2 linked regions of the Synechococcus elongatus PCC 6301 genome follow. The protein of the gene in region 1 binds, or shares a complex with, the protein of each later gene. Links are inferred from orthologs where the notes say so. Each region holds a gene or a part of one and is shown on either strand. Other genes may lie near its edges.

What was found. Proteins that work in one complex are often made in the same cells at the same time.
Region 2: pnp (region 1) and SYC_RS04925 share a complex: the UniProt entries of both Bacillus subtilis proteins name them as parts of the possible RNA degradosome complex. The link is inferred for Synechococcus elongatus PCC 6301 from one-to-one orthologs.

What each region holds. Positions count from the first base shown.
Region 1 is NC_006576.1:1,797,984-1,803,007, reverse strand. Bases 1,100-4,081 are described here. They hold pnp (polyribonucleotide nucleotidyltransferase), read right to left. Parts: upstream 3,675-4,081; coding sequence 1,524-3,674; downstream 1,100-1,523. Other genes in these bases: pstB (phosphate ABC transporter ATP-binding protein PstB), read right to left, coding at 3,836-4,081; crtR (beta-carotene hydroxylase), read left to right, coding at 1,100-1,251. In the rest of the region: more of crtR, read left to right, coding at 256-1,099; more of pstB, read right to left, coding at 4,082-4,630; phosphate ABC transporter permease PstA, read right to left, coding at 4,678-5,024. UniProt on the Bacillus subtilis protein: Involved in mRNA degradation. Catalyzes the phosphorolysis of single-stranded polyribonucleotides processively in the 3'- to 5'-direction. Necessary for competence development in Bacillus subtilis.
Region 2 is NC_006576.1:1,038,605-1,043,602, reverse strand. Bases 1,078-4,033 are described here. They hold SYC_RS04925 (ATP-dependent 6-phosphofructokinase), read right to left. Parts: upstream 3,119-4,033; coding sequence 2,036-3,118; downstream 1,078-2,035. Other genes in these bases: SYC_RS04910 (CocE/NonD family hydrolase), read right to left, coding at 3,930-4,033; SYC_RS04915 (hypothetical protein), read right to left, coding at 3,711-3,899; SYC_RS13375 (DUF3887 domain-containing protein), read right to left, coding at 3,146-3,700; SYC_RS04930 (TMEM165/GDT1 family protein), read left to right, coding at 1,696-2,022; SYC_RS04935 (TMEM165/GDT1 family protein), read left to right, coding at 1,344-1,691. Outside these bases: purT (formate-dependent phosphoribosylglycinamide formyltransferase), read right to left, coding at 1-564; psb30 (photosystem II reaction center protein Ycf12/Psb30), read right to left, coding at 665-784; more of SYC_RS04940, read left to right, coding at 932-1,077; more of SYC_RS04910, read right to left, coding at 4,034-4,998. UniProt on the Bacillus subtilis protein: Catalyzes the phosphorylation of D-fructose 6-phosphate to fructose 1,6-bisphosphate by ATP, the first committing step of glycolysis.

The sequences.
Region 1 (5,024 bases):
ACCGCAAGGTGTGAAGGTTCAAGTCCTTTCGTCCGCATCCTCAAAATTGCTCAAAACTGATAGATTCTTCTAGCGATTGCGCCCAAAGCGATTGACTTCTTGACTGAACTAGTTATTCTCTGGCTAACGTATTAATTGACACTGGCGTGCTGGATTCACCATCCGTACCAATCCTGAGAAAGGCTTCATAAAATTTCACCTTTCAAAAGCGGTGTCGTATACTACGCGAGAACCATTCAACGGAGTCTGGCAGGCATGTCAGAGGCTCAAACGCCCCTGACAGTACCGAAGAAGTTTCTTGGTGCTCCAGGAGGCTTCAACCCCACCGTCGCACTCTTCTTGGCAGGTTATACCTGCGCGGCGCTCTCAGTTTTGGGGTACTGGTGCTGGAGTTGGCCCCACTGGCTATCTTTCCTTCTGAGTGTCACAGCCTTACATTTGGTAGGCACCGTCATTCACGATGCCTCTCATAATGTGGCTCACGCCAGTCGCATTCTGAATGCGATTTTGGGACATGGCAGTGCACTATTGCTGGGCTTTACTTTTCCGGTGTTTACGCGGGTTCACCTGCAACATCACGCCCACGTCAACGATCCCAAGAACGATCCCGACCACATCGTTTCCACCTTTGGGCCGCTGTGGTTGATCGCACCGCGCTTCTTCTATCACGAGATCTATTTCTTCCAGCGCCGCCTTTGGAAGAAATTTGAATTACTCGAATGGTTCCTCAGTCGCGCTGTGGTCATCGGCATCTTTGCCTGCGGCGTCAAGTTTGGCTTCCTGGGCTTCCTGATGAACTACTGGCTGGCTCCAGCCTTGGTCGTTGGCATTGCCCTAGGACTCTTCTTCGACTATTTACCCCACCGCCCCTTCCAAGAGCGCAACCGCTGGCGCAATGCACGGGTCTATCCCGGTCAGGTGATGAACATCCTGATCATGGGTCAGAACTATCACCTGATCCATCACCTCTGGCCATCGATCCCCTGGTATCTCTACCGACCGGCCTACCACGCTACCAAGCCGTTGTTGGACCTACGCCAGTCGCCGCAAACGCTCGGGATTCTCTCCAGCAAAAAAGATTTCTGGAACTTTATCTACGACGTTTTCATCGGCATCCGCATTCACCAATCGCACGAGGCTGAGCCGCAGAGCTCCGTCGTTCCTGAAACGAAGTCGAGTGAATCAGCCGTTCTCGCAAAAGCTCCGATGTCTGCCACAGAAGACTCTCGTGAGCCAGCCTTGACGAAGTAGCTGACCGCTCCGAATTGATGACTCGTTCAACCCGGTCCTGGTAGGGCTGGGTTTTTTCTTATAGGTCTGAGTAATTGAGGTCAATCCAGCACGGGCGATCGCGGCAACTTGCAGGTCTCACTGTCTTTGCCGACAGAGGTTGAGTGACTTAGATTCAGCCAAAGCTCACGAAAATTCGAACTAACAAGCGGTACGAGACGAATCCCCTACCGCTTGTTATCTGAAAGCTTGAAAGAGCCTCAGCTCAAGGAGTCTGAGTGGCCCTCAGGGACCTAAGACGCTTCGACAGCCGCCCGTGCTGCTGAGACTTCCTCCGGATCAATCCCTTTACGGGTGAGGTTAACCCGACCCTTTTGGTCAATCTCGCGGACTTTGACCACGACCTCATCGCCCACCGTCAGCTCATCTTCAACACGAGCCACCCGATAATCGGCAATTTGCGAGATGTGAATCATGCCTTCTTTGCCCGGCAGGAACTCCACAAAGGCTCCAATCGGGATGATGCGGGTCACTTTGCCGATGTAGACATCGCCGGCAGTGATTGTGCGGGTCATGCCTTCGATGATCGACTTCGCTCGCAGCGCCGAATCAGCATCGACTGCCGAGATGGTCACGGCTCCCGTATCTTCGATGTCGATCTTGGCACCAGTTTGCTCAGTGATAGAGCGGATTGTTTTGCCACCAGGACCAATGACCAAGCCAATTTGCTCAGGATTGATTTGAATCCGGAACAGGCGGGGCGCATAGGTCGAAAGGTCAGCCCGAGGCGTGGCGATCGCTTCCAGCATCTTGTTGAGGATGTGCAAACGCGCCGGCTTCGCCTGGTTGATGGCATCCGCAATGATCTCTAAGGGCAGACCATGGATTTTCATATCCATCTGCAGAGCCGTAATGCCCTGATCGGTGCCCGCTACCTTAAAGTCCATGTCACCCAAGAAGTCTTCAATCCCTTGGATGTCGGTCAGGACACGGTACTCATCGCCTTCGCGGATCAGCCCCATGGCTGCGCCGCTGACCGGCTTTTTGATGGGGACGCCAGCATCCATCAGCGCCAGCGTCGAGCCGCAGACGGAGCCCATCGAGGTGGAGCCGTTGGAGGACAGCACCTCGGAAACCACCCGAATCACGTAGGGGAATTCTTCCTTGGACGGCAACACGGGAAGCAACGCGCGCTCTGCCAAAGCGCCATGGCCAATTTCCCGCCGACCGGGCGATCGCATCGGCCGCGTTTCGCCAACGGAATAGGGGGGCATGTTGTAGTGATGCAGGTAGCGCTTCTGGGTGTCGGGATGCAGATCATCCAGTTCTTGCGCATCCCCAGGCGTGCCGAGAGTCGCGATCGACAGCACCTGCGTCAGACCCCGCTGAAACAGGCCAGAACCATGGACTCGCGGCGGCAGCAAGCCAACCTGACTGGAGATCGGCCGCACCTGATCGAGTTTCCGACCATCGACCCGAACACCATCGCGCAGGATTTGCTGACGCATCAAGGTTTTGGTCAGGGCTTTGAAGGTGTTGCCCAGCGCTTTGGGTTCTGCGGCAGTGACGCTACGAACCGGATCCTCTTCTGGCAGAGCAGCGATCGCTTCAACGACGCTGGCTTTAACCTCATCTAAGGCTGCATCGCGCTCCGACTTGGTGAAGCTAAAGTGCTGCAGCACTTGCTGAACACCGCTACTGGCGCGATCGCGGACGAAGTTCTCGAGGGTATTGTCGGCGTTGGGTGCTTCCGGCAGGATCTGCTCGATGCCCAACTCCGCCAGCAGACTCTGCTGAGCCTTAATCAACTCTTGAACGGCTTCATAGCCAAAGTCGATCGCTTCGATCACGTCGGCTTCTGGCAGCTGGTTAGCTCCAGCCTCGACCATGATCACCCCAGCGGGGGTACCAGCCACTACGAGGTCAAGGTCGCCTTTTTCAATCTCGCGGTAGGTGGGGTTGATGATGAAATCATCGCCAACTAAGCCTACTCGTACCGCTGCCATTGGCCCGTAGAAGGGAATTTTGGCAACTAAGGTAGCGATCGAAGCGCCAGTCGCCGCCAGAACGTCGGGGGGAACTGTCTCGTCCATCGAGAGTGTGGTTGCCACGACCTGCAGATCATCCCGCAGCCAACTGGGGAACAGCGGACGCAGCGGGCGATCGATCAAGCGGCTAGTCAGGGTTGCGCGTTCAGGAGGACGCCCTTCACGGCGGAGAAAGCCGCCCGGAATGCGACCGGCTGCATACATCCGCTCTTCGTAATCGACAGTCAACGGCAGAAAATCAATCCCTTCCCGTGCCGTCGAACGGGTCGCAGCCACCAAAACGGCGGTGTCCCCTGAGCTAATCAGAACGGAACCTCCAGCCTGTGGGGCGAACAGGCCCAGCTCCAGCCGAATATCGCGTCCATCAAAGGACAACGACTTGCTGAGTTGTGGCATTATGTGTTTCCTTGTCTTTTCTGTCTTCGATCCTGACACTCTGCAGCGGCAGACGGCAACTGATTGCGATCGCAGATAGTCCAAATGCAAGCTCAGCAAAGCAAAACCCGAGACGCTTGGGACTGGCCTCGGGTTACAGAAAGGGTGATGGCTTCAGGGGTTTAGCCGAAACGGCCACTGACGTAGTCGGCCGTCGCTTCTTGGTCTGGGCTATCAAAGATTTTCTCGGTGGTGTCGAATTCCACCAGGTAGCCCATCTTGCCGCCGCCTTCGGTTGCCCGCGCATTGAAGAATGCGGTGTAGTCCGAAGTTCGAGAAGCCTGCTGCATGTTGTGAGTCACGATGATGATCGTGTACTGCTCTTTCAGAGTCTGCATCAACTCCTCGATCGCCAAGGTCGAGATGGGGTCGAGTGCCGAGCAAGGCTCATCCATCAAGATCACCTCAGGCTGCACAGCAACGGTACGAGCAATGCAAAGCCGCTGCTGCTGACCACCCGAGAGGGCAAGACCACTATCTTTCAGCTTATCCTTGACCTCATCCCAGAGTGCCGCTTGACGCAGCGACTTTTCGACCAGCTCATCCATATCGCCTTGGTAGCCGTTAATCCGGGCACCATAAGCGATGTTTTCGTAGATGCTCTTGGGGAAGGGGTTGGGTTTCTGGAACACCATGCCGATGCGGCTGCGCAGTTCCACAGCATCGACACGACCGTCGTTGATTTCCTGATCGTGGAAGGTGATTCGGCCCTGAACACGGCAGCCATTGATCAGGTCGTTCATCCGGTTAAAGCAGCGAAGGATAGTGCTCTTGCCGCAACCCGATGGACCGATAAAGGCAACGATCTTGTTCTTGAGAACTTCCAAGTAGACGTCTTTGACCGCAAGCGAATTGCCGTAATAAACCGAGAGGGCTTCGGCCTTTAGCAGAATGTTCTCACCAGCAGTGGGGCTCATAAGTCAGCAAGAATTCAACAGAATTAGGGGCAGTGGAACAGACAGCTTTAGCGTTTGACTTGCAACTTGTTGCGAATCACGATCGCGATCGAGTTCATGGTTAGCAAAATCGCTAGCAACACGATGATCGCGGCCGCCGCCAAATTCTGGAACTCAGCCTGGGGACGAGAGACCCAGTTAAAGATTTGAATTGGCAGGACGGTAAAGGGACTTTGGAGGTTGTCGGGCAGGAAGGAAATGAAGGTCAACGCCCCAATCGTAATCAGGGGAGCTGCTTCACCGATCGCACGGGAAATGCCCAGAATCGTACCGGTCAAGATCCCCGAAGCCGCTTCTGGGACGATGATCGTACGAACGACTTGCCAACGGGTAGCACCAAGGGCAAAGCCTGCCT
Region 2 (4,998 bases), 760 kb from region 1 along the record:
TACCTTCTGGCTATCACCGCGAGATCCCGCGATCGCGTAGTCCCAGGCAGCTTGGAGTTGATCCGGCTGCTGGATGATTGATTGGCCTTTACCGGAGGAGGACATCACCGGCTTGATCACATTCGGGTAACCGATCGCGGCAGCGACGGTCTGCAGTTCTTCAAAGCAACTGGCGTAAGCATAGCGAGCGGTGCGCAGACCCAATTGCTGAGCTGCTAGATCACGAATGCGATCGCGGTTCATGGTGAAGTGCGTGGCCCGCGCCGTCGGAATCACCGTCAAGCCGCGATCTTCAAACTCCTGCAGCTTCTCGGTGCGGATCGCTTCAATCTCCGGGATGATCAGGTCTGGCTGAAATTCTTGAACCACTGCTTCGAGGGCTTCGCCATCCAGCATGGAAATCACCGCACTGGCATCGGCAACCTGCATAGCGGGTGCGTGGGCATAGCGATCGACAGCAATGACTGTATTTCCTAGTCGTTGCGCTGCGATCGCAAATTCCTTACCCAGCTCTCCAGAACCCAGCAACATGAGACGACGCGGCAGGCGATCGGCAAAAGTCATTGGCAGTCACGCAAAGCAGAACAGACGCAAATAAGGAGAGGGACGATACCGCCCCTCTCGCTCAAAAGTTTTGATTCCGGATGGGTTGAGACGCTGTGACCTAGAGGTCACCACCGCGGAGGTACAGCAGGATGATCACCGCTGGGCCAGCAATCACAAGCAATGCCAGCGTCGTCAGCTGAAAAATGACTTCGAAATTGATGCTGCTCAGGAAACCCATATCTCTCCCCGATCTCGACCGGGCCTATGTCGATTCGGTAATCGATTCTACCGAGCGGACGCCAATGCTTTAAGCATCGTTACAAAAATCCACTATCAAGCGCGGGCTAGGCTGGAGGCAGACCTTCCCTCACCGGATCTCAGCGTTATGGCCCAGTGGCAATGTGTACGACAGTGTGGCGCTTGCTGTCATCTCGACCCCCGCGATCGCCCCGACTTGGAGCAGTACCTGCAGCCCGAGGAAATGGCGCTCTACCTGAGCATGGTGGGCTCCGATGGCTGGTGCATCCACTTTGACCACGACAGCCGCCTCTGCAGTATTTACGACGATCGCCCCCGCTTTTGCCGCGTCCAACCCGAGACCTTTGAGTCGATGTTTGGCGTGCCTAAAGAAGACCTCAACGATTTTGCGATCGCTTGCTGTGAAGAGCAGATCGAGGGCGTTTATGGTGATCGCAGCCTCGAGCAGATTCGCTTTCGGCAAGCAGTCGGGCTGGTGCTAGAGGACCTTTGAACCCTAAAGCAATGCTAAGTTTATGAAACGATTATGAAAAGATGCTGTGGCTGCTCCTTCTTCTGACCTAGAGACGCCAACGCTCACCGAAGCCAGTCCGGGTCGGTCTTCAGCTTGGGGTGTGTTTGTCTCGACTTTTCTGACCATTTTTCTGGCCGAACTCGGCGACAAAACCCAGGTCACCACGTTGCTGATGACAGTGGAGTCCCATCGGCCTTGGATTGTGTTTACCGGTGCAGCGACAGCCTTGATCAGCACGAGTTTGCTGGGCGTTCTGGTAGGTCGTTGGCTGGCGCAACATATTGCCCCACGCACCCTGGATGTTGCAGCTGGCGTGACGCTGCTAGCGATCGCAGCAGTCCTGAGTTGGGATCTCTGGCAGCACTGGAGCTAAGGCAATGGATTGGCAGTTGTTGGGTGCGAGTTTCCTGGCAGTGTTTCTGTCGGAACTGGGTGATAAAAGCCAAGTGGCAGCGGTAGCGCTCGGTGGGAGTTCACGATCGCCTCGAGCCGTCTTTTTCGGAACCGCCAGTGCTTTGGTCCTCGCCAGTCTGATCGGTGTGGTTTTAGGTGACCAGATCGCAGATTACATTCCGCCGCAGTGGCTGAAGTTGGCGGCGATCGTGGGTTTTGTGGTGATTGGTTTACGCTTGCTTTTGCAAGGCTCCGATCAGGAAGATCAGCTGGTTGAGGAGCCCGTAGATCAATCCACGCCTGAACCTTAGAGACTGCTGTCGATCAATGGGTGGGGCACGCTGAACCCCGCCAAGGAGTCAGACTGCGATCGCCCAGAAAAATTCCCAGCCCTGCAGCGGTATCGACGGGCGGACTGTGAGGATCAACCAAGGTAGGGCTTTGGAGGCAGACGGCTTCGAGCGGAACGCTGACAACCCGCCCGCCCTGCCAAGCCATCATTTCGCCGGAGGCACCTGCGGCAAGCCGTTCTACAGCGGCGTAGCCCATCTGAGTAGCCAAAAGGCGATCGCTCGCTACGGGGTTACCACCGCGCTGCACATGACCCAAGACGGTGACACGGGCATCTAATGTCGGATCCTGGGCGGTGATTGCCTGAACCAATTGTTCGCCCAAGCTGCCAGGTCCTTGAGTGACCTCGGGGGGATGATGGGTGCCTTCCGCGATCGCAATCACGGCATAGCGACGCTGCCAGCGATCGCGCAGTTGCTGTAAGTAGTGACAGAGCTCCAGCAGTCGATAGGGAATTTCTGGCAAGAGAATGACGTCGGCGCCTCCGGCAATGCCGCCCTGTAGGGCCAAATGCCCCGACTGGCGACCCATAACCTCGGCAATCATGATGCGATCGTGGCTGGCTGCTGTGCTGCCCAAACTCAGCAGGGCTTCCGCAACGGTGTGAATGGCGGTATCAAACCCGATCGCCCGCTCAGTCAGCGCTACATCGTTGTCGATGGTTTTTGGGATGCCGATGAACTGCCAACGACCCGCTTCGGCTAGCTGCCGCAGAATGGCCAGACTGCCATCGCCGCCAATGCCAATCAGGGCATCCAAGCCAAGTTCCTGATAGCCAGCCAGAATTTCGGCTTGGTGGGCAAGGGTATCGCCCCGATTGATGGACCCGAGGATGGTGCCACCGCTGCAGAGCAACGGGTCAAGACTCTGCCGATCGAAGTGGTGGGGGGACAGGGCGATCGCTTGCCGCTTGAGGAGCCCTTGAGTGGCGTAGGCAATCCCCCAGAGCTCCCAGCCGTAATTGCCAACGGCATGACGGGCGATCGCTCGAATCACAGCATTGAGGCCTGGGCAATCGCCGCCACTGGTGAGAACGCCTAACTTGCGCACCGCCATCGCGCACCCTTTCGATCGGCTTTGCTCTTAGTTTGGGCGCGGATTCTCCGGGAAATCGACGTTTGTAATGCGATTGTCGCCATCCAGAGAAATGAAGAGGGAGTCGTCAGCGTTGCGGAAGCGCACTTCGACCAGCAGGAGCGTGATCCCCGCTTCGGTGCCAGCATTGCGGACATTCACAATTTGCTGAAATGGCCCGGTGCGTTGTTGCAAAGTCGTCCAGCGCTGCTCCACTTGCTGGGGGAAGAGCTCGGTCTTCAGCAGCGGACTGAGCAAGGCGCGGGCCTTGAGCGATTGATTTTTGGGAAGAGCTTGGACAAAGTTGCGGGCGACTGCTTCGGGCGGCTCAACGAAGTCGGGTAGGTCGTAGCCGACAACCTGCTCTTGCTGATTAAACAGCAGGCGCAGTCGGAACTGACCAGTATTTGTTTGCATCAAAACAGTGACCGTATCTAACCCCGGCCGTTGATCAATAGCAGCAATGGAAGACCCATTGACCTTGCCGAGCTTGGCCCGACTGTCGCGGATGTTGGCCCGCAGATCATTGTTGGTGAGGGCGGCGGCGAGGCGCGGCTCGAGCAACTTGAGGATGCTAGCTGGTGTCGTCTTTTTGGAAAGCTTGGAGAAAAGCGTAGGTCCGCTGCACCAGTTGACTGAATGATTGAACGGTCTCATTGACTGAGGGGGTTTGAGCAGTCGCGATCGCAGTCCCCTGCCACGGTGCAGTGACCAGTACGGCAGCAGCACAACCCAGTGAAGCCAGACGCAACGAGCGATTCATATCAACTTCCGCGGTATCAGCGGTAGCTTATCAGGCTGACTCGGAACTGGCAGCGATCGCAACGGTTGGTAACTCCAAAAAGCTTCCTGCTGACTGCACTTGCAGGGTAATGATCCGTGCCTCAGCGGGCACCGTAGCCGTTGGTTGTCCGCTCTGGCCAGGATTGACGGCAAAGGCTGGATAGGCGGCAAGGCTAATGCTCAGGCAGAGGCGATCGCCCGCTAAAAGGCGCTGACAGGTGGGCTGCAGATCGACCCAATAGCCTACACCCGCTTCCGCTTGAGCAATCCGTCGAAACCCTTGGCTGAAGTCCCATAAACCACGAGCGGTTTGGCGCGACAGCACCACGCAGAGATCCCAACTGGGACGATCGCTCTCACAGATCAGATAGAGACGCGGTTGTCCGCAGATCAAGAGGTCAGACGAGAGAGGTTGACTGCGGTACTTGAGAATATCGCTACGTTCCTCCAGCCCGCTGCGCTCCTGTGGCCCGGCTGCCAAGCCGTTATGGCCGCCCAGGTTCGGTACAGGCCGCCAAGGATCATGGACGACGACGTCGAAAGTCTCGCGATCGGCGGCAGCCCGTTGCAACTGCCCGCGATCGCTGCGCATCGCTGCTAGCCCATCACTGGCGATCGACCAAACTTGTGATGTTCCTGTTGGCCAATCGGCAAGTGATCGCCACTGGTTGCGACCCATTTCAAAGACCGCGATCGCCGGCTCATCCTGGAGGCGCTCGGGCTGATCCTTAAGCCAAGCATCGAACCAACGCACCTGTAGCTCGTCGATTGGGCTGATCGCGGTAGGGCCAAAATCGATCGCTCCAGCCTTGCGACCCCAAGGGAGATGCGCCCAAGGCCCAATCCGTAGCCATTGGGGAGTCGTGGTTTGCTGCTTCAGGATTTCATAGGTCGCGATCGTGCCATTCAGGTAGGGATCAAACCAGCCGCCAATGTGCAGAGCAGGAAGATCAATTGGAGCCAGATTGGGGGCGATCGCGGTCCAGTAAGCATCCTCGGGCGATCGCTGCCAATCGAAGTAAAATGAGTGGGGATCGATGGAGCGCAACAGAGTCTCTGCTGCTTGGATTCCCGCTTCC